DNA from 3 places in the Ferrimonas sp. SCSIO 43195 genome. Region 1 is predicted to be linked to each of the others. Evidence: predicted binding sites of a transcription regulator. Region 1 holds the regulator's gene; each other region holds the start of a gene.
The links. The regulator sigma-54, encoded in region 1, starts transcription at its own class of promoters, with help from an activator protein. The targets are predictions, from matches to a motif close to GTTGGCACGNNNNTNGNNT.
Positions count from the first base shown of each region.

Region 2: the regulator sigma-54 is predicted to act here: its motif matches at 3,315-3,333, upstream of J8Z22_RS02405 (superinfection exclusion B family protein).
Region 3: the regulator sigma-54 is predicted to act here: its motif matches at 3,511-3,529, upstream of J8Z22_RS03220 (DUF2884 family protein).

Region 1 is NZ_CP072679.1:4,342,784-4,348,411, forward strand. It holds gene kdsC (3-deoxy-manno-octulosonate-8-phosphatase KdsC) at 1-508, shown strand, start outside; gene lptC (LPS export ABC transporter periplasmic protein LptC) at 505-1,059, shown strand; gene lptA (lipopolysaccharide transport periplasmic protein LptA) at 1,046-1,612, shown strand; gene lptB (LPS export ABC transporter ATP-binding protein) at 1,609-2,340, shown strand; gene J8Z22_RS20080 (RNA polymerase factor sigma-54) at 2,407-3,873, shown strand; gene hpf (ribosome hibernation promoting factor) at 3,898-4,185, shown strand; gene ptsN (PTS IIA-like nitrogen regulatory protein PtsN) at 4,188-4,634, shown strand; gene rapZ (RNase adapter RapZ) at 4,631-5,488, shown strand; gene J8Z22_RS20100 (HPr family phosphocarrier protein) at 5,485-5,628, shown strand, end outside.
Region 2 is NZ_CP072679.1:490,024-495,651, forward strand. It holds gene J8Z22_RS02390 (spondin domain-containing protein) at 1-534, opposite strand, end outside; gene J8Z22_RS02395 (spondin domain-containing protein) at 545-1,240, opposite strand; gene J8Z22_RS02400 (TetR/AcrR family transcriptional regulator) at 1,895-2,659, shown strand; gene J8Z22_RS02405 (superinfection exclusion B family protein) at 2,656-3,264, opposite strand; gene J8Z22_RS02410 (DUF342 domain-containing protein) at 3,373-5,037, opposite strand; tRNA gene J8Z22_RS02415 (tRNA-Leu) at 5,142-5,228, opposite strand; tRNA gene J8Z22_RS02420 (tRNA-Leu) at 5,331-5,417, opposite strand; tRNA gene J8Z22_RS02425 (tRNA-Leu) at 5,435-5,521, opposite strand; gene J8Z22_RS02430 (methyltransferase) at 5,621-5,628, opposite strand, start outside.
Region 3 is NZ_CP072679.1:670,957-676,584, reverse strand. It holds gene J8Z22_RS03230 (DUF885 family protein) at 1-1,049, shown strand, start outside; gene J8Z22_RS03225 (substrate binding domain-containing protein) at 1,647-2,252, opposite strand; partial or broken gene J8Z22_RS22190 (LysR family transcriptional regulator) at 2,445-2,576, opposite strand; gene J8Z22_RS03220 (DUF2884 family protein) at 2,673-3,476, opposite strand; gene glsB (glutaminase B) at 3,628-4,542, opposite strand; gene J8Z22_RS03210 (YggL family protein) at 4,542-4,883, opposite strand; gene trmB (tRNA (guanosine(46)-N7)-methyltransferase TrmB) at 4,895-5,608, opposite strand.

The DNA.
Region 1 (5,628 bases):
TGAACTGGCGAAAGGGATCCGGCTGCTGGTCTGTGACGTTGACGGCGTATTTTCCGATGGCCGCATCTATCTGGGCAACAATGGCGAGGAGCTGAAAGCGTTCCACACCCGAGACGGCTTTGGCATCAAGGCGCTGCAAACCAGTGGCGTCGACGTGGCGATCATCACCGGCCGCAAATCCGACATCGTGCAGCGGCGCATGACCGCCCTTGGGGTAAAACACATCCACCAAGGGGTGGACAACAAGGTCGAAGCTTACGAACAGCTGAAGCGTCAGCTGAACGTCAGCGATGACCAGTGCGCCTACATTGGCGACGACCTGGTGGACACCCCGGTGATGGCCCTGACTGGGTTGTCGGTGGCGGTCAACGACGCGCACCCACTGGTGCGCAAGCAAGCTACACTGACAACGGTAACCCGGGGCGGCTTCGGCGCCGTGCGCGAGCTGTGTGATCTGATCATGGCTGCCCAAGGGACCCTGGAACATGCCCAAGGAATGAGCGTATGAAACGCGAGGCCCTGGCCATCGCCCTGTTGTTCGGTGCCGCGTCGTTTCTGACCTGGCGCTCCATGGTCCTCAAGGACCAACTGACCGACGAGGTGAAGCCAAGCTATCAACCGGACTTTATTGCCGAAAATCTGAAGAGTCGAATCTACTCGGAACAGGGACACCTGAACGCCGAGATCGCCGCCGACGAGATGGAGCATTACCAGTCGCTGGCGTTGACCCGGCTGACCAAGCCCGAATACCTGCTGTACCCACAGGACAGCCAGGGGCAATGGCGCATCCAGGCAAAACAGGGACAGTTAAGTGACGGCCGCCATGTGGTTCTGGAAAATGATGTTATCATCACAGCCATTGAGCCCAATGAACCGCTGAAGACCCTAACCACCAGCTATCTTGAGCTGGATCTGGAAACCATGATCATGACCTCCAACCGCCAGATTCTGGCCACCGGAGAGGACTTTGAGATCAATGCCAAGGGCTTATGGGCCGATTTGAATTTGAACAAGGTAGAACTGAAGAGTCAGGTATATGCCATCTATGAAACCAATTAAACTGCTGCTCACTGCCTTGCTGGTCGTAGCCAGCACCAGCTCCCTCGCCCTGGACAGCGACACCCGCGAAAAGGTGGAGATCAAGGCAGACAAGTCCAATGCCGATCTGCCCAATGGCACCATCGTCTATTCCGGACGGGTGCGCATCTCCCAGGGCACTCTGCTGATCAACGCCGATGAACTGCGGGTAGAAGCCACCGACAACAAAGACGTCAAGGTACTGGTGGCCACCGGCACACCGGCCACCTACCAGCAGATGATGGAAAACGGCAAACTGGCGGAAGCGGAAGCCGGTGAGATTCGTTACAGCCTGCAGGATCGCATCCTGACCCTGAGCCACAACGCCGAAATGCGCCAGTCCGGCAGCCTGGTGAAAGGCGATACCATTCAATACGACCTGAACCAGCAGAAGCTGCTGGCCGAAAGCAGCGGCGACGAGCAGATCACCACCATCTTCCTGCCGGCCGATGCGGATCTTAAGCCGGACCCCAAACCTGAGCCCTCCCCGCAACAGCAACCGACAGACCCTAAGCAAGGTGAGCAGCAACCATGAGTCGTTCAACCCTGACCGCAGACAAGCTGGCCAAGGCCTATAAGGGCCGGGAAGTGGTGAAAAATGTCGGCCTGGAGGTCAGCACCGGCCAGATCGTCGGCCTGCTGGGCCCCAACGGTGCCGGCAAGACCACCACCTTCTACATGGTGGTGGGCCTGGTACAAAACGACCGCGGCCGCATTCAGATCGACGGCGAAGACATCACCCTGCTGCCGATGCACAGCCGCGCCCGCAAAGGCATCGGCTACCTGCCTCAGGAATCGTCGATCTTTCGCAAGCTCTCCGTCTACGACAACCTGATGGCGGTTCTGCAAACCCGCAAAGGGATGAGTACCAGCCAGCGAGTCGAGAAACTGGAGCAGTTGCTGGAGGAGTTCAACATCACTCACATCCGCGACAGCCTCGGTATGAGCCTGTCCGGCGGCGAACGGCGCCGGGTGGAGATCGCCCGCGCCCTGGCGGCGGACCCCAAGTTCATTCTCCTCGACGAACCCTTTGCCGGCGTGGATCCCATCTCGGTGATCGACATTAAGAAGATCATCCAACACCTGCGAGACCGGGGCCTGGGCGTGCTGATTACCGACCACAACGTGCGTGAGACCCTGGATGTGTGTGAACACGCCTACATCGTCAGTCACGGTGAGTTGATCGCTCAGGGTGAGCCAGCCGCCATCCTGGAGAACAAGCTGGTGCGCTCGGTATACTTGGGCGATCAGTTCAAGCTATAGTAATTGGTAGGCAGGGCAACCTGGATGTCACTACACAAAAACAAGGATAAGGACGGGTTGTTGTAAATGAAAACTTCTCTTCAGCTGAAACTGGGGCAACAACTCACCATGACCCCGCAGCTGCAGCAGGCCATTCGGCTGTTGCAGTTGTCGACCCTGGATTTACAGCAAGAGATCCAGGAGGCGCTGGACTCCAACCCGCTGTTGGAAGCCGACGAAGAGTTTCTGGCGGCTCCCGCCAACGTGGATGCCCCCGAAGCCAGCGACAGCGGCAATGAGCTGGACGTGGCCCCAGAGCCCGCCAGCCTCGACACCAGCGAAGCCCTGTCCCAGACTGACATGCCCGACGACCTGCAGGTCGACACCTCCTGGGACGAGTACTACACCTCGGCCCCCACCTCCAGCAGCAGCGGCAGTCGCGAAGACGACATGCCGTTCCAGGGCAGCACCTCGGACTCGTTGCAGGACCACCTGCTGTGGCAGATGGAACTGACGCCGATGTCGGACACCGACCGCGCCATCGCCATCGCCATCATCGACGCCACCGACGAGCGCGGCTACCTGACTCAAAGCAGCGACGACATTCTCGAAGCCATGGGTGACGACGACGTCGAGCTGGACGAAGTGGAAGCGGTACTCAAGCGGGTACAACGCTTTGATCCCATCGGCGTCTGCGCCCGGGACCTGGGCGAATGCCTGCTGGTACAACTGAGTCAGTTTGACGGCGATACCCCGTGGAAGGCCGAAGCCGAGATGCTGATTCAGGAGCACATGGATCTGCTGGCCAACCGGGATTTTCGCGGCATGATGCGCAAAACCCGCCTCAGCGAAGAGGAGCTGAAGCTGTCGATGGAGCTGATTCAGACCCTGAATCCGCGCCCGGGCAGTGCCCTGATCTCCGATAACGACCAGTACGTCATTCCCGACGTCGCCGTCAGAAAGAAAAAAGGCCGCTGGGTGGTGGAGTTGAACCCGGAGACCATGCCGAAGATTCGCATCAATGAACAGTACGCGGCCCTCAGTCGCCACAGTCGCAATCAGGCCGACAGCCAGTTTGTCCGGGGTCACCTGCAAGAGGCGAAGTGGTTCATCAAAAGCCTCGAAAGCCGCAACGACACCCTGTTGAAGGTGGCTAACTGCATCGTTCAGTTCCAGCAGGGTTTTCTGGAATACGGTGACGAAGCGATGAAACCCATGGTGCTCAATGACGTCGCCGAAGCGGTCGACATGCACGAGTCCACCATCTCTCGGGTGACCACCCAGAAATACATGCATACCCCACGTGGCATCTTCGAATTGAAGTATTTTTTCTCCAGCCACGTCAGCACAGAAAACGGCGGAGAATGCTCCTCCACCGCAATCCGTGCTTTAATTAAAAAATTGGTTGCTGCAGAGAACCCAAGGAAGCCTCTCAGCGACAGTAAGATGGCGGAGCTGCTGGCAGAACAGGGAATCAAGGTCGCACGGCGCACCATCGCCAAATACCGAGAAGCCCTGTCTATTGCTCCCTCAAATCAGAGGAAAAGCCTGTAAACGGCTAACTAAGGAGGAACCCATATGCAGATTAACCTGACCGGCCACCACGTCGAAATCACCACGGCCCTAAGAGACTATGTGCATACCAAGTTCGATAAGTTAGAGCGCCACTTCGACCACATCTCCAACGTGCATGTGGTCCTGAATGTGGAAAAACAGCAGCAAACCGCGGAAGCCAAATTGCACCTGAGCGGCCGGGAGGTCTATGCCACCCACAACCACAGCAATATGTACGCCGCCATCGATGGTCTGATCGACAAACTCGACAGGCAAGTCCTTAAACATAAAGAGAAAATTTCACGTCACTGACCATGGATATTGAGACGATACTCAGCCCGGAGTGTGCCACCATCGCCGCTCCGGGTACCAGCAAGAAACGCGCCCTGGAGCTGATTTCTCAGCTGGCCAGCCAGCGTTACACCGACGTCAACCCGCAGCAGCTGTTTGAAAGCCTGCTGGCCCGGGAAAAGATGGGCAGCACCGGCATTGGCAAAGGCATCGCCCTGCCCCACGGCCGCCTGCCGAACGTGGACCACGCCATCGCCGTATTCGTGAAATGCGACGAGCCGATCCCCTTTGATGCCATCGACGGCAAACCCGTCGATCTGCTGTTTGCCCTGTTTGTCCCCGAAGACAACTGCAAACAGCACCTGTCGACCCTGGCCTCCATGGCCAAGGTGCTGGACAACAAAGACATCTGTCGGTCGCTGCGCAAATCGGCCGATGACCATGAGATCTATCAACTGGTGACCTCGTGAAACTGATTATCCTCTCCGGCCGCTCCGGCGCAGGCAAATCCGTGGCCCTGCGGGTTCTGGAAGACCTGGGCTACTACTGCGTCGATAACCTGCCGGCCAGCATGCTGCCGGCCCTGGTCAATGAAATGGTGGATCGCTGCTCCACACTGGCGGTCAGTCTGGATATTCGCAACCTGCCAGAGCAGGCAGAAAGCATTCCCGATGAACTGAAGCGACTGCCGGACAGCGTCGACTGGCAAATCTATTTTCTGGATGCCTCCGACAGCAGCCTGATTAAGCGCTACAGCGAGACCCGGCGGCTGCATCCGCTGTCGCAGACCGGCATCTCACTGGCCCAGGCCATCGCTTCGGAGACCGAGATGCTGGCGCCGATTCGGCAATTGGCCGACCACAGCATCCATACCGACAACCTGTCGGTGCATCAACTGGCGGATGAGATTCGCACCCGCCTGCTGGGCAAGGCCGAACGGGACCTGTTGTTGGTGTTTGAATCCTTTGGCTTTAAACACGGCATCCCCAAGGACGCCGATTACGTGTTCGATGTCCGCTTCCTGCCCAATCCTCACTGGGATCCGAAGCTGAGGCCCCTGACCGGCCTGGACGCACCGGTGCAGCGCTATTTCACCAAGGAAGCCGAAGTGGCCCGCTTTATTGACCACACCGAGAGTTTCCTGAAAAACTGGCTGCCGATGCTGGAACGCAACAATCGCGCCTACCTGACTGTGGCCATCGGTTGCACCGGCGGCCAACATCGCAGTGTCTACATCGCCCAGCAACTGGGAAACCGCTTTAAGCTGAGCCAGAAACACATCTCCGTCCGCCACCGGGAATTGAAACTCAACGACAGCCAATGAAACTGACCCGCACCCTGAGGGTGGTAAACAAGCTTGGGCTGCATGCCCGGGCCGCCACCCGCCTGGCCCAGGTGGCCCATAATTACGACGCCAACATTCAGATCATCCATGGCAACCAGAGCGCCGACGCCAACAGCGTA
Region 2 (5,628 bases), 940 kb from region 1:
GGTGGCCGCCAATTCCGAGTTGGCTTCGGTGCCGGCGTCGTACACCTGCAGGGTGACGGTCATGCTGTCACCCACCGCCAGATCGGTGAGGTTCCAGCCGTTGATGCCGGCAAAGGCATCATTGGTATTAACCAGCATGGTGGCGCCGGTCAGCATCAGGGTGTTGCCGGTCTCCAGGGTCAGGCTCAGGGTCTGGCTGGCCCCGGGCATCAGGATGCCGTCACCGCTGGCCGTGGCGAAGGCGCCGTTGTCAGTGGCACGGCTGAGCCAGCCACTGCCGTCACCGGCTTCCGCCAGTTGCTCCAGTTCGACGCTGGCGGCTTGACCGAAGCGCCAGCCACTGGCGGTGCCGTTGTGCAGGTAGGCGGCCACCGGCGACATCGGTTGAGCCGCGGTCAGGTTGATCACCGTGACCTCGAAGGTGGCCATCTCGGGCTCCTGCGGCGCGGGAATGATGGCGTTGCTGTCATTGTCGCTGCAACCGGCCAGCAGGCTGGCGGCGGTCAGGGTGAGGATGGGGAGCGTGCGATTCATGCCGACCTCCTTACTGTACGGTGACAGTGATGCGGGCGACGGGGTTCAGCCAGCGATGAATGCGGCTGTCGACGTCACTGATGCCACCACTGGCATTGCTGTCACCGAGGTTGCCGCGGTGAATGTGCACCTTGGTGTTGGGTTCTTCGGTGGTGACGCCGCTGGCGCCGCTGCCGCCATTGGTGCCGGGAATGGCGGGCATTCCTGGTGTGCCGGGTGCGCCACCGGCGCCGGCGACCAGCACCTCGTCATTGGCTTCGGTACCGGCATCGTAGGCGTTGAGGTTGATGGTGTAGGTGCCGGGCTCGGAGGGAATCGGCCAGCTGTCCAGGCCGACAAAGCCGTCGTTGCTGGGCAGGATCATGGCGGTGACCGACAGCACCATGCCGCTGTCCACCTCCAGGCTGGCATTGGTGCTGGCCGCCGGCGCCAGCAGGCCCTGAGCCGGGTTGGCGGCGGAAACGGCGCCGATGCTGTCGGCCAGGGTCACCAGTCCGGCAATGTCCCCGCCCTCGGCCATGGCAGTCAACTCGGCAGAGGCGTCGGTACCGGATTGAAACAGGTGGTATTGGGCGTCGTGGGCACTGACGAGCAGTGGGGTAAAGTAGATGCCCTGAGTCAGGTTGGTGATTTCAACGTTGACGGTCTGGGCGCCGGCGGCCGGTACGGCCAGCAGGGCGGCCAATGCGAGGGGTTTGAGGGTCATGGTTTTCCGTCTCCTGGGTTAAGGTTCACTCCAGTCTAGGAGGGGGATCTCAACAAGGTTTCACGGATTTATCACAATTTGGTCACGATTTGTCGGGGCGGGCGAGGGCGGCGGAGGAGCGGGCACTGCCGCCGATATATTATTGCCAGCGACACTGGACAAGTTGTCGAATTATCCTCGTAATACAGTAATTAATCATTGTGAGAATAAAAGCGAGCGCCTGAATCTGGCCGAAAAAAACAAATTGGTTGTCATTTGATAATTGCAGATAATTAGTTTTGCTCTTGGTTAAGAAACGGGAAAAATTGTTAATGACTGCGGTTATTTCCTATTTTCACCGTCTCTCGGCCACCGCAGTGGCAGGCCCCTGGCCGGCGGTCGCAGACTGGGATCGACCGCATGCCGGTGTCTGAGTGCGATGTGACGTGGCCCCGTTTCGGGCCCGCAAAGCGGCGCCAGGCGGCGGATGGCGGGGCTGAGTCGGTTGCCCTTCGGCGGTTTCATTTTGTCGTTGAGGGCGAATTGTTGTTATTGAATGTGCGGGCCTTCAAAATTTTCGTTACTGGCTTTCATTAAACGTGGTGTAGCTAACATTCGGTTTCAGTTTAGAGGCGTACAGTTGCTTTAGATTCAAAAATTAAGGAGTTCTAGTATATGGAGCAGGAAGCCAAGTCAGGGCTTAACTCGAGCCATTGGGCTTCGCCTGTGCATGCGCGTTTCCGGCAACGGGACCAGGCACTGCTGAGATTGGGAGAAAGCCTGGTTAAAGAACAGGGCATTGTTTCATTTCGTTTCTCCGAATTGGCACCCCGCGCGGGATGCAGTGCCGGCACTCTGTACAAACATTTCAACTGCAAAGAAGATTTGCTGGTGGCGATCTTCGCCAAGCACGTTGAGTTGTTAACAGAGCGTCAGCCCGAGCTGATGAGTGCCGACCTCAACCATGCCGAGCGTTGGCTGGCGATGCACCTGTACGGTGCCATGGCCGTCAAACAAACCAGCTGGACCCTGGGGTTCAATGCGCTGGCTGGGGCGCACGGCATTGTCGATAAGGTCAGTGACTATCGGCTGCAGGAGATGCAGATGTTCGTTGAGCAAGCGTGCTCGACGGCGAAACGAGTAGTGGAAGCGGCGCGAATCGAAGGGCAACTGGTGTCCGACGATTCGGAAATCGAGGTGGCCCATGCCACCATGGTGGCCTGTCAGCGCGGTGCGACCACCATGATCAACAATCCAATGATCGCCAAGAATCTGAATTTTGATGAGATGGCGAAGCTGTATCAGAGTCTGGCTCTGATCACCAACACCTTGAACTGGCGGGTCGGCTTGACCAGCGAGTCCCGAGAGCGGGTCATCAAGGCGGTGGAAGAGCAGCTATTGGCGCTGGAACAGGAGCATGAACTGGCCGCAGCCTTTTAAGCGGCGTGGCGGCCACTGCGATTGAGGTTCGCCGCAAATTCCGGTCGACTGGCCAGCAGCCGTTCCCGCTGCTGGTCGCTCAACTGCCCTTCCGGTAGCCGCAGTACTTTGCGGGTCAACTTGGTGCGTGCCGCCGCGGTGATCTTCAGCGGAGCCACCGGTCCTTCGATGGCGTACTCTTCTACTGCACCCGCCCGGGTGAGAATGCCAGATTCGATCAACTCGTTGACGCCGTGATGGTTCAGCGGCATGGCAATGCTGCCTTTTCCTTGCAGGACGAACTCACGCAGGATGGCCCGTTCGGTGTTGTCCAGGGTGAGGATCTTCTCCGCCACTTTCTGTCGAATCTGTCCCTGATAGCGCTGGTTGAGCACCTGACCGAACACCAGTCGCAGTCCCAGGGTGGCCAGGTAGGCACCACTGGCGACGGCGGTCAGGCCAATCCAGGAGGCGTAGCTGCTTATCCACTGTTGCAGAAACAGCGACTGGGCCAGGTTCAGGGGTAACCACAACAGGGCGCAACTGGTGATCAGCAGCCATAAGGCCAGGGTGTGGCTCGAGGCGAATCGGGTTGGCGAGTGAAGCAGGGTGTTGCGGCTTCCCATGTCAGGGTCCTTGTGTCGAAATTTTGGCGGAGTGGATCGATACCAGTGTAAAGCAATTCCGGTGCCAGCTGAAAACCGTCACACCGGAACTGAGGCCTAGCTTCTTGGCTAGCTGGTAATGGCGTCGATTTTCAGATGGTTGCCATCGTTGCTGACCTTAGAGGGGCCGTACTCCCGATCGGTGGTCAGGCTCTGCAGGCCGATCTCCATCTCCACTTGCGGGAACAGGCTGTGGCTGGCACTGATGCTGACCCGGGAGAAAAATGACTCGATGCGCTCCTCGGTTTCCGCCAGCAGCAGTTGGGCTTCGCTGAGTTTGGCGCTGTTTTGCTGCTGGGCCAGGGTAAACTGCTCCACCAGTTTTTTGCGCTCTTCGTCGCTCTTGTCGTTGGCCATGGTGGCCTTGTTGATCGCCTGCCTGAGCTTGTAACTCTGGGCCAGCAGTGCCTGTTCGCGTTGCTGATACTCTTTGGCGGCGTGGCGCAGGCGGGTGATGCCGGCACCGGCGCGAACGCTGCTCTGAGTGGCGGCCCGGGAGCCGAGGTTGATGCTACTGAGGGAGTGAATCACCACGGCGCGCCCGCCCACCAGATCCCCTTTCTTGCCATTGGCCACGCCGACGGTGAGGTTGTCACCACAGTGGGTGTGGCAATGAATCAGCTGGGTCTGGACGTGGATGTCGCCGGCCGATTTCAGGGTGGCGTACTGGGCGAAGCTGACGTGAATCTGCCCTTGGGCTTCCAGGGTGGTGGTCAGGGACTCATCCGGGCGCTGACGGCCGATGACCCCTTTGGCGACGATGATGTCGCCACCGGCTTTGAGGGTGGCGTTGTCGACAAAGCCATTGACGGTAATGTCGCCACCGGCGGTCACTTCCATGTCTTCTTCGATGTTGCCCTGAATGACGATGGCGCCATGGTATTGGATATGGCCGGTGCCGACGTCGACGTTTTTCAGGGTCAGTACTTCGACAATCTCCAACCCGTCTTTGGTTTCTTTGGGCTGGCCGTCGGTGGTGGCCAGCAGCAGGTTGTGATCCTGCTGGGCGGCGATGGTGCCTTTGCCGGCTTTGAGTTTACGGTCTTTGCCGGGTTTGGCTTTGAGTACTTCGCCGATGACGTTGTAGCCGTCAATGCCCGGGCGGGGTTCGTGTTTGCGCATCACTTCATCGCCGTTGCTGACGGTGATGATCTCGCCCAGATCGCGCATGTTGACCTTGCCGTTGTCGAGCACTTTGGGTTTGAGCAGCCGTTCCCGTGACAGCTTGACCAGCCGCTCCAGTTTGGCGTCTTTGCCGTGAACCGGCGGTTTGCCCTTGGCAATGGTGGCACTGATGCTCTCGCCCGGGGTGCCGTGCTCGGCTTTGGCCAGCAGCGCATTGATGTTGTTGCTCAGAAGACCGTTTTTGATTGCCAGGCGCTGCAGTTCCTGTACCAGTTCGGCGAAGCCGATTTTGCTGCCGCCCTGAGGGCAGGTGAGGGTGGCGGTGACCTGCATCTTGTCGGTGGACAGGCTCAGCTGACAGCTGCCGTCAATCTGTTGGGCGATGGGGATTCGCTGCGACTGGCCCTTGTTGGCGCCTTTGGCCTGATGCTTGAGCAGCTGCAGGGCTTTGCGCACGTCGTGATCCAGAAACGCGAATTCGCGGTACTGGGATGAGAGGTGCAGCTGCTGCAGTTCATGCAATTCAACCAGCGCGTGACGTTCGGGAATCAAGTCCACGCACAGCAGTTGATGCTCATGATCAAAATAGAGTAAATCGGTTGCTATCATCGCGCCGGTACTTATGATTATTTGGCGAGTCTAGGGAGTATACCGGATTGAATTAAAACGGGAATAGCAAAAAGCCCCGACCAAAAGGTCAGGGCTTCGAAATTTGGTGCAGATGGAGAGACTTGAACTCTCACGTCCTTGCGGACACTAGCACCTGAAGCTAGCGCGTCTACCAATTCCGCCACATCTGCGTATTACATTTTTTGCTCGCTGTCAGAGATCATAGCTGAACTCTCACCGGTTGCGATACCGAATTAAGACTTCGGTGGGCCTATCAACCACTCAAAAAAGAGTGGTGCAGAAAGAGAGACTTGAACTCTCACGTCCTTGCGGACACTAGCACCTGAAGCTAGCGCGTCTACCAATTCCGCCACTTCTGCATCGTGACATCAATGAGTGGTGCAGATGGAGAGACTTGAACTCTCACGTCCTTGCGGACACTAGCACCTGAAGCTAGCGCGTCTACCAATTCCGCCACATCTGCTCTGCATTTACTCATTGGTACGGGGGCGCATTATAGAGAGATTCCGTTGGCCGTCAACAGCAATATTCAAATCATTTTCCGTTCGGCCAAAATTTAAGCTTAAACTC
Region 3 (5,628 bases), 1.1 Mb from region 1:
TGATAACCAAGGTACAACAACTGCAACAGCAGGCCAGCACCGACGATGGTGCCTGGAAGTTTCCCGACGGCCAGGCCTTCTATGCCCACGCGCTGAAACAGACCACCAGTACCGGCATGAGCGCCGACGAAATTCATCAGTTGGGGCTGGCTGAAGTCGCCCGTATCCACGCAGAGATGCGGTCAATCCAGAAACAGGTGGGCTTCAATGGCAGTCTGCAGCAGTTTTTCGCCTTTATGCGCACCGATCCTGGGTTTTACCTGAGTAACGACGCCCAAGGCAAGCAAGCCTACCTACAGCAAGCCGAGGACTATCTCGATGCCATGCAAGCCCGACTCGACTCGGTGTTTGGTATTAAGCCCAAAGCGGCACTGGAGGTGCGTCAGGTGGAGGCGTTCCGGGAAAAGTCGGCCGGTAAGGCGTTCTATCAGCAACCATCGCCGGACGGCAGTCGTCCCGGCTACTTCTACGCCAATCTGCACCAGATGGCGGACATGCCCACCTACCAACTCGAGGCTCTGGCCTTCCATGAAGGCATCCCCGGCCACCACATGCAGATCGCCATCGCCCAGGAGTTGCAAGCCCTGCCGAAGTTTCGCCGCTTTGGCAGCTACACCGCCTACATCGAAGGCTGGGGCCTGTACTCCGAATACCTGCCTAAAGAGATGGGATTCTATCAGGACCCCTACTCGGATTTCGGTCGCTTGGCCATGGAGTTATGGCGCGCCTGTCGGCTGGTCGTGGACACCGGCATTCACGACCAACGCTGGACTCGGCAGCAGGCCATCGACTACCTGGCCGACAACACCCCCAACCCACAAGGCGACGTAGTCAAAGCCATCGAGCGCTACATCGTTATGCCTTCTCAAGCCACGGCCTACAAAATTGGCATGTTGAAGATTCTGCAATTACGCTCCGACGCCCAACAACAGCTGGGCGACAAGTTCGACCTGCGAGGCTTTCATGATGTGATTCTGGCCAACGGCCCGGTTCCCCTGAATGTGCTGCAGCAACAGGTGCAGGCGTGGGTAAAAAATCAGGCCAGCTAGTCACTGCAACGGCCAATACTGGCTTGGTTGTTTCGTACAGCAAACAATAGAACGGCGGGATATTGGATACGACTGCCGCCGTTTACCAACAGACAGGCAAAGAAAAAGGGAGAGCCTTTCGGCTCTCCCATCTCTTTTTATTATATTGGGCTATTTTTTTGTTTTTTGACGCTGCCCATCGCCCGGCTACCACTCTTAAAGCTTTTGAGCTTTTTATTATGTAGGGTACAGAGGGTAATCCTGCCGCTGAAAAATGCCCCGGATCCGACCGGGGCCAAAATTCCAGATGATGGATTTCAATAATCCTGTGATGGTGAACCGCGAGGTCACTCTCCATCACAACAGCGAAACTGAACGGCTGGCTTATCGAAGGGGTCAATTTCAACAAGCTTCAATCTCGGCTGATGTGAAGCATTGTATTCATATCAGAACAATTGGCAAGCCAACCAATGTTAATGAACCAACATCAAGGCAACAACCCCGCATCAAATTGAGTTAAAGTCGAATCTACATGAGTTTAAAATCAACAGGTTACGCCACTTGGACGACCGGGATCACGCCATTGTTTTACCCTAAGAACAATGTTTCCAGAAATAGCTACAATAACAGCGCCAATTTTCGATCCCAGGGCGGTACCTCCCCTAAACTCTCCTTCACAAAGTCAGTAAACGCCCGCACTTTCGGAGCCAGGTTCTGCCGTCTCGGGTAAACCGCCTGCAGCGCCAGCGGGTGAGTCAGACTCCATTCGGTCAGAATCGGAATCAAGTCGCCCTCCTGAAGCTCGTTTTCCAGCAGATAAGTAGACAGGTAGACGATGCCCAGCCCCTTCTTAGCCACCTCTTTCAAGGCCGGTGCGTCATCCACCCGGTAATTGCCCTTCACCGGGATCTTCTTCTCATCACTGCCACGCTTAAACTCCCAGACCGCATGCTCGTACCACTCACTCTTATAAACCAAGCAGTTATGCTGAACTAAATCGTCGGGAGTCCGAGGCACGCCATGCTTTGCCAGGTAGTCTGGCGACGCCACCAGCACAAATCGGCAATCCATCAGCGGCCGGGCCACCATCCCCAACGGCAACTGTTCCGACATGGTCAGCAACAAATCCAGCCCCTCGTTGACCACGTCTACCTTGTGATCCAGGAAACTGATTTCCAGCTCCAGGTTGGGGTAGCGGGACATAAAGTCCGGTATCAACGGCATCAGGTGCATGGCACCAAAGGCCTGGGTTATGCCGACTCTAAGCACGCCACGAATCTCATGGTGCAGACTCTGGACGTTGGCCACCGCCGAGTCCACTTCACGGATAATCGACTCACCATGACGATACAGAGTCTCGCCAGCTTCGGTCAGGCTCAGGGAGCGGGTGGTACGCTGCACCAACTGCACGCCCATCTGCTGTTCCAACAAGCTTACCTGGCTGCTGACTTTGGATTTGGAAATGCCCAACCGTCGCGCCGCCGCAGAAAATCCCTGGGCTCGGACAACATGGGTGTAAATCACTATGGGTTCTAACAACTCTCGCATGACACTCTCCGGTTAACCCGTACATTGAACCCTTTTAGCCGACAAAAAAAAAGCGGCAATGCCAGGCATGCCGCAACAAGGGAGATTATTTGCCCATCAGAACCACGTTGACGCCAGGGATTGACCCTCGATCTTAAGCTGGTCGTATTTCTGCAACTGCGGCACCTGTTCCATCAGTTGATCTTCCATCTCATCCAGTTGCTGCCATTGAGTGCAGACCCGTTCGGCCCAGGCTTCAAAATGCTGTTCCTGTCCTTGAAACTGCTGCTCGATCTCTTCACCCATGCGCTCCATACGCTGACCAAACTCCTCCATCTTCTGTTCGAAACTGCCACTGTCACCGTTCATCATTTCCGCTCCCAGAGTCATCATCAGACTGCCCATGGACTGGGTGATCGCCTGCTCCAGTTGCTGCTCAAACTGCTGATCGAATTGGTCGCCAAACTGATCAAAGTCACCGGACACCACTCGATAGGAACCGTCTTCCCGTGCCACCTTTTGATTCACTGACTCGGCAATGGTATCCATCATCCCCTGCAAGCTGGCGGCGTCGATGCCCATCTCCTGCAACTGCACCGAAATGGTGTCCAGTGCCACACCGGCCATCCTCAGCGCCTCATCCACCAACTCCATGGTGGCTGGCATCTGCCGATAATAGGCCTGCTGAAACTGTGACAAGGCCCGACGCTGATCGCCGTCCAGATCCTGTACCTTGCCATCGATGACTAACTCACCGTCTTCAAAGCGATACAGGGTTTTGCCCTGCTCCTGCAATTCGAGCACGCTGTCACTGACTATCAGGTCGTGATTAAAAGAGAAGTTGCACTCGCTGGCGTTGGCCGCGGCACAAAACAAGGTAGAAGAAAGAAGTACAACGCCAACCTGGCCCGAAAATGTCATCGCTCTGCTCCATAAGTGTGAACTGAGAAATGCGATGCCAGAATCGGGCCAAAGATATTAACCCTTTTAATTCAAACGGTTAAAATAACTATCAATGAAGAAAAGTGGAGAAATAACCACAATTTGGTCGAAATAACCACCCGTTAGGCAGTTAGAAGATTGACCGTTCGAGCCGCTTGGCCATTAACTCCAGCATGCGGGTGCCCGCCAGAGAGTTACCGGATTCATCCAGCTCAGGAGACCAGACACAGACGCTCATCTCACCGGGGATCACCGCCACGATGCCACCGCCAACGCCGCTTTTACCCGGCATTCCCACCCGGTAAGCAAACTCTCCGGCACCGTCATAGAGACCACTGGTGGCCAGCAAGGCGTTAATCTGGCGGCTATGGCGCTCACCGATCAAGCGTCTCCCATCCAGGCTGACCCCTTTGTTGGCCAGAAAGAAAAAGGCCCGGGCTAAATCGGCACAACTCATGCGAATGGCGCAGTGATTGAAGTAGCTCTTCATCACGTCATCGACGTCGTTTTCGAAGTTGCCAAAAGACTTCATCAAATAACAGATGGCGGCATTACGGGCCGAGTGTTCATACTCGGATTTCGCCACCACCTTATCGGAATAGATATTGGGGTTTCCCGACAACTCACGCACCAACTCCAACATTCGATGCTTAGGTGCCGACAATCGTCCCTGCAACATGTCCGCTACCACCAGGGCGCCGGCATTGATAAAGGGGTTTCGGGGAATACCGTGCTCAAACTCAAGCTGAACTAACGAATTAAACGGATTACCCGAGGGCTCTTTGCCTACCCGGCTCCACATATCCTGCTCTTCGTACAGGGTCATCGCCTGCACCAGAGAAAACACCTTGGAGATGCTCTGAATGGAAAACGGTTCCAGGTAATCACCGGCTCCGATCACCCCACCATCGGCCCTGCATATGGCAATGCCGAGGCGGTTGGCCGACACCCCGGCCAACGCCGGAATGTAGTTGGCGACATGACCCTGCCCGATTAAGGGCAGGGCTTCGGCGTGGATGCTCTGCAACAACGCCTTGTCAGGCACTATCCCCACCAGATGTCGTACAACTCGGAGGTTTTCACGTCGCTGACTGGCTTATCGGCAAAAAAAGCTTCAATGGCCTGGCGATGGGCCTCGGTGCACTTACCCAACTTCTGGGTGCAGATAATGCCATCCCACTCTTTATGGCCGCCACCGGAGAAACCCAGCGCTTGCGGTTCGATCACTTCGGCGATCAACTGGTCGACCAAAGCATCAATCTGCTCTTCGCTGACGTCATCATTGAAACGCCAGCTCAAATCAAAGCCCAGTTCCTGAAACTCATCGATACGCATCTTCTTGCGCAAACGACGGCTACGGTTCTTGGCTGTTGGAATCATGGTCATCGGTGTCTCTCCTACTCGCTACGGGCGAAAATCAAATCCCAAACTCCATGGCCCAGGCGCTGGCCACGGGCTTCAAATTTGGTTAATGGTCGAAAATCCGGACGAGGCACAAAGGTCCCGTCGGCGGCGGTGTTGGTAAATCCGGGCGCTTCATTCATCTCTTCCAGCATATGCTCAGAGTAGTGCTCCCAGTCTGTGGCCATATGGAACACGCCGCCGACTTTCAATTTACGGCGCACGGTTTCAATAAACTCAGGCTGCACAATACGACGTTTGTGGTGGCGCTTTTTGTGCCACGGATCAGGGAAGTACAATTGCACCCGATCCAATGACTCATCTTTAATGCAATCGGCCAGAATTTCGACAGCGTCATGCTCAAACACCCGCAGGTTTTTGACCTCCTGCTCCTCGGCCGCCATCAGACAAGCACCGACTCCGGGTCCGTGCACCTCAATACCGATAAAATCTTTATCCGGTTCGGCCGCCGCCATTTCCACCAGCGACTTGCCCATGCCGAAGCCAATTTCCAGCACCACCGGGGCATCCCGGCCGAACTCTTCGGCCAAGTCAACCAAGCCGTTACCATGCTCTAACCCCATGGTAGGCCAGTAAATTTCCATCGCCCGGGCCTGACCTTTGGTCATCCGCCCTTCCCGTTTTACATAAGACCGCACACGGCGGTGATGCTTGCCCTCGGGCAGCTCTGGCTTTTGCACTTCAGTCATCTCAACCTTCTCGCGGTATG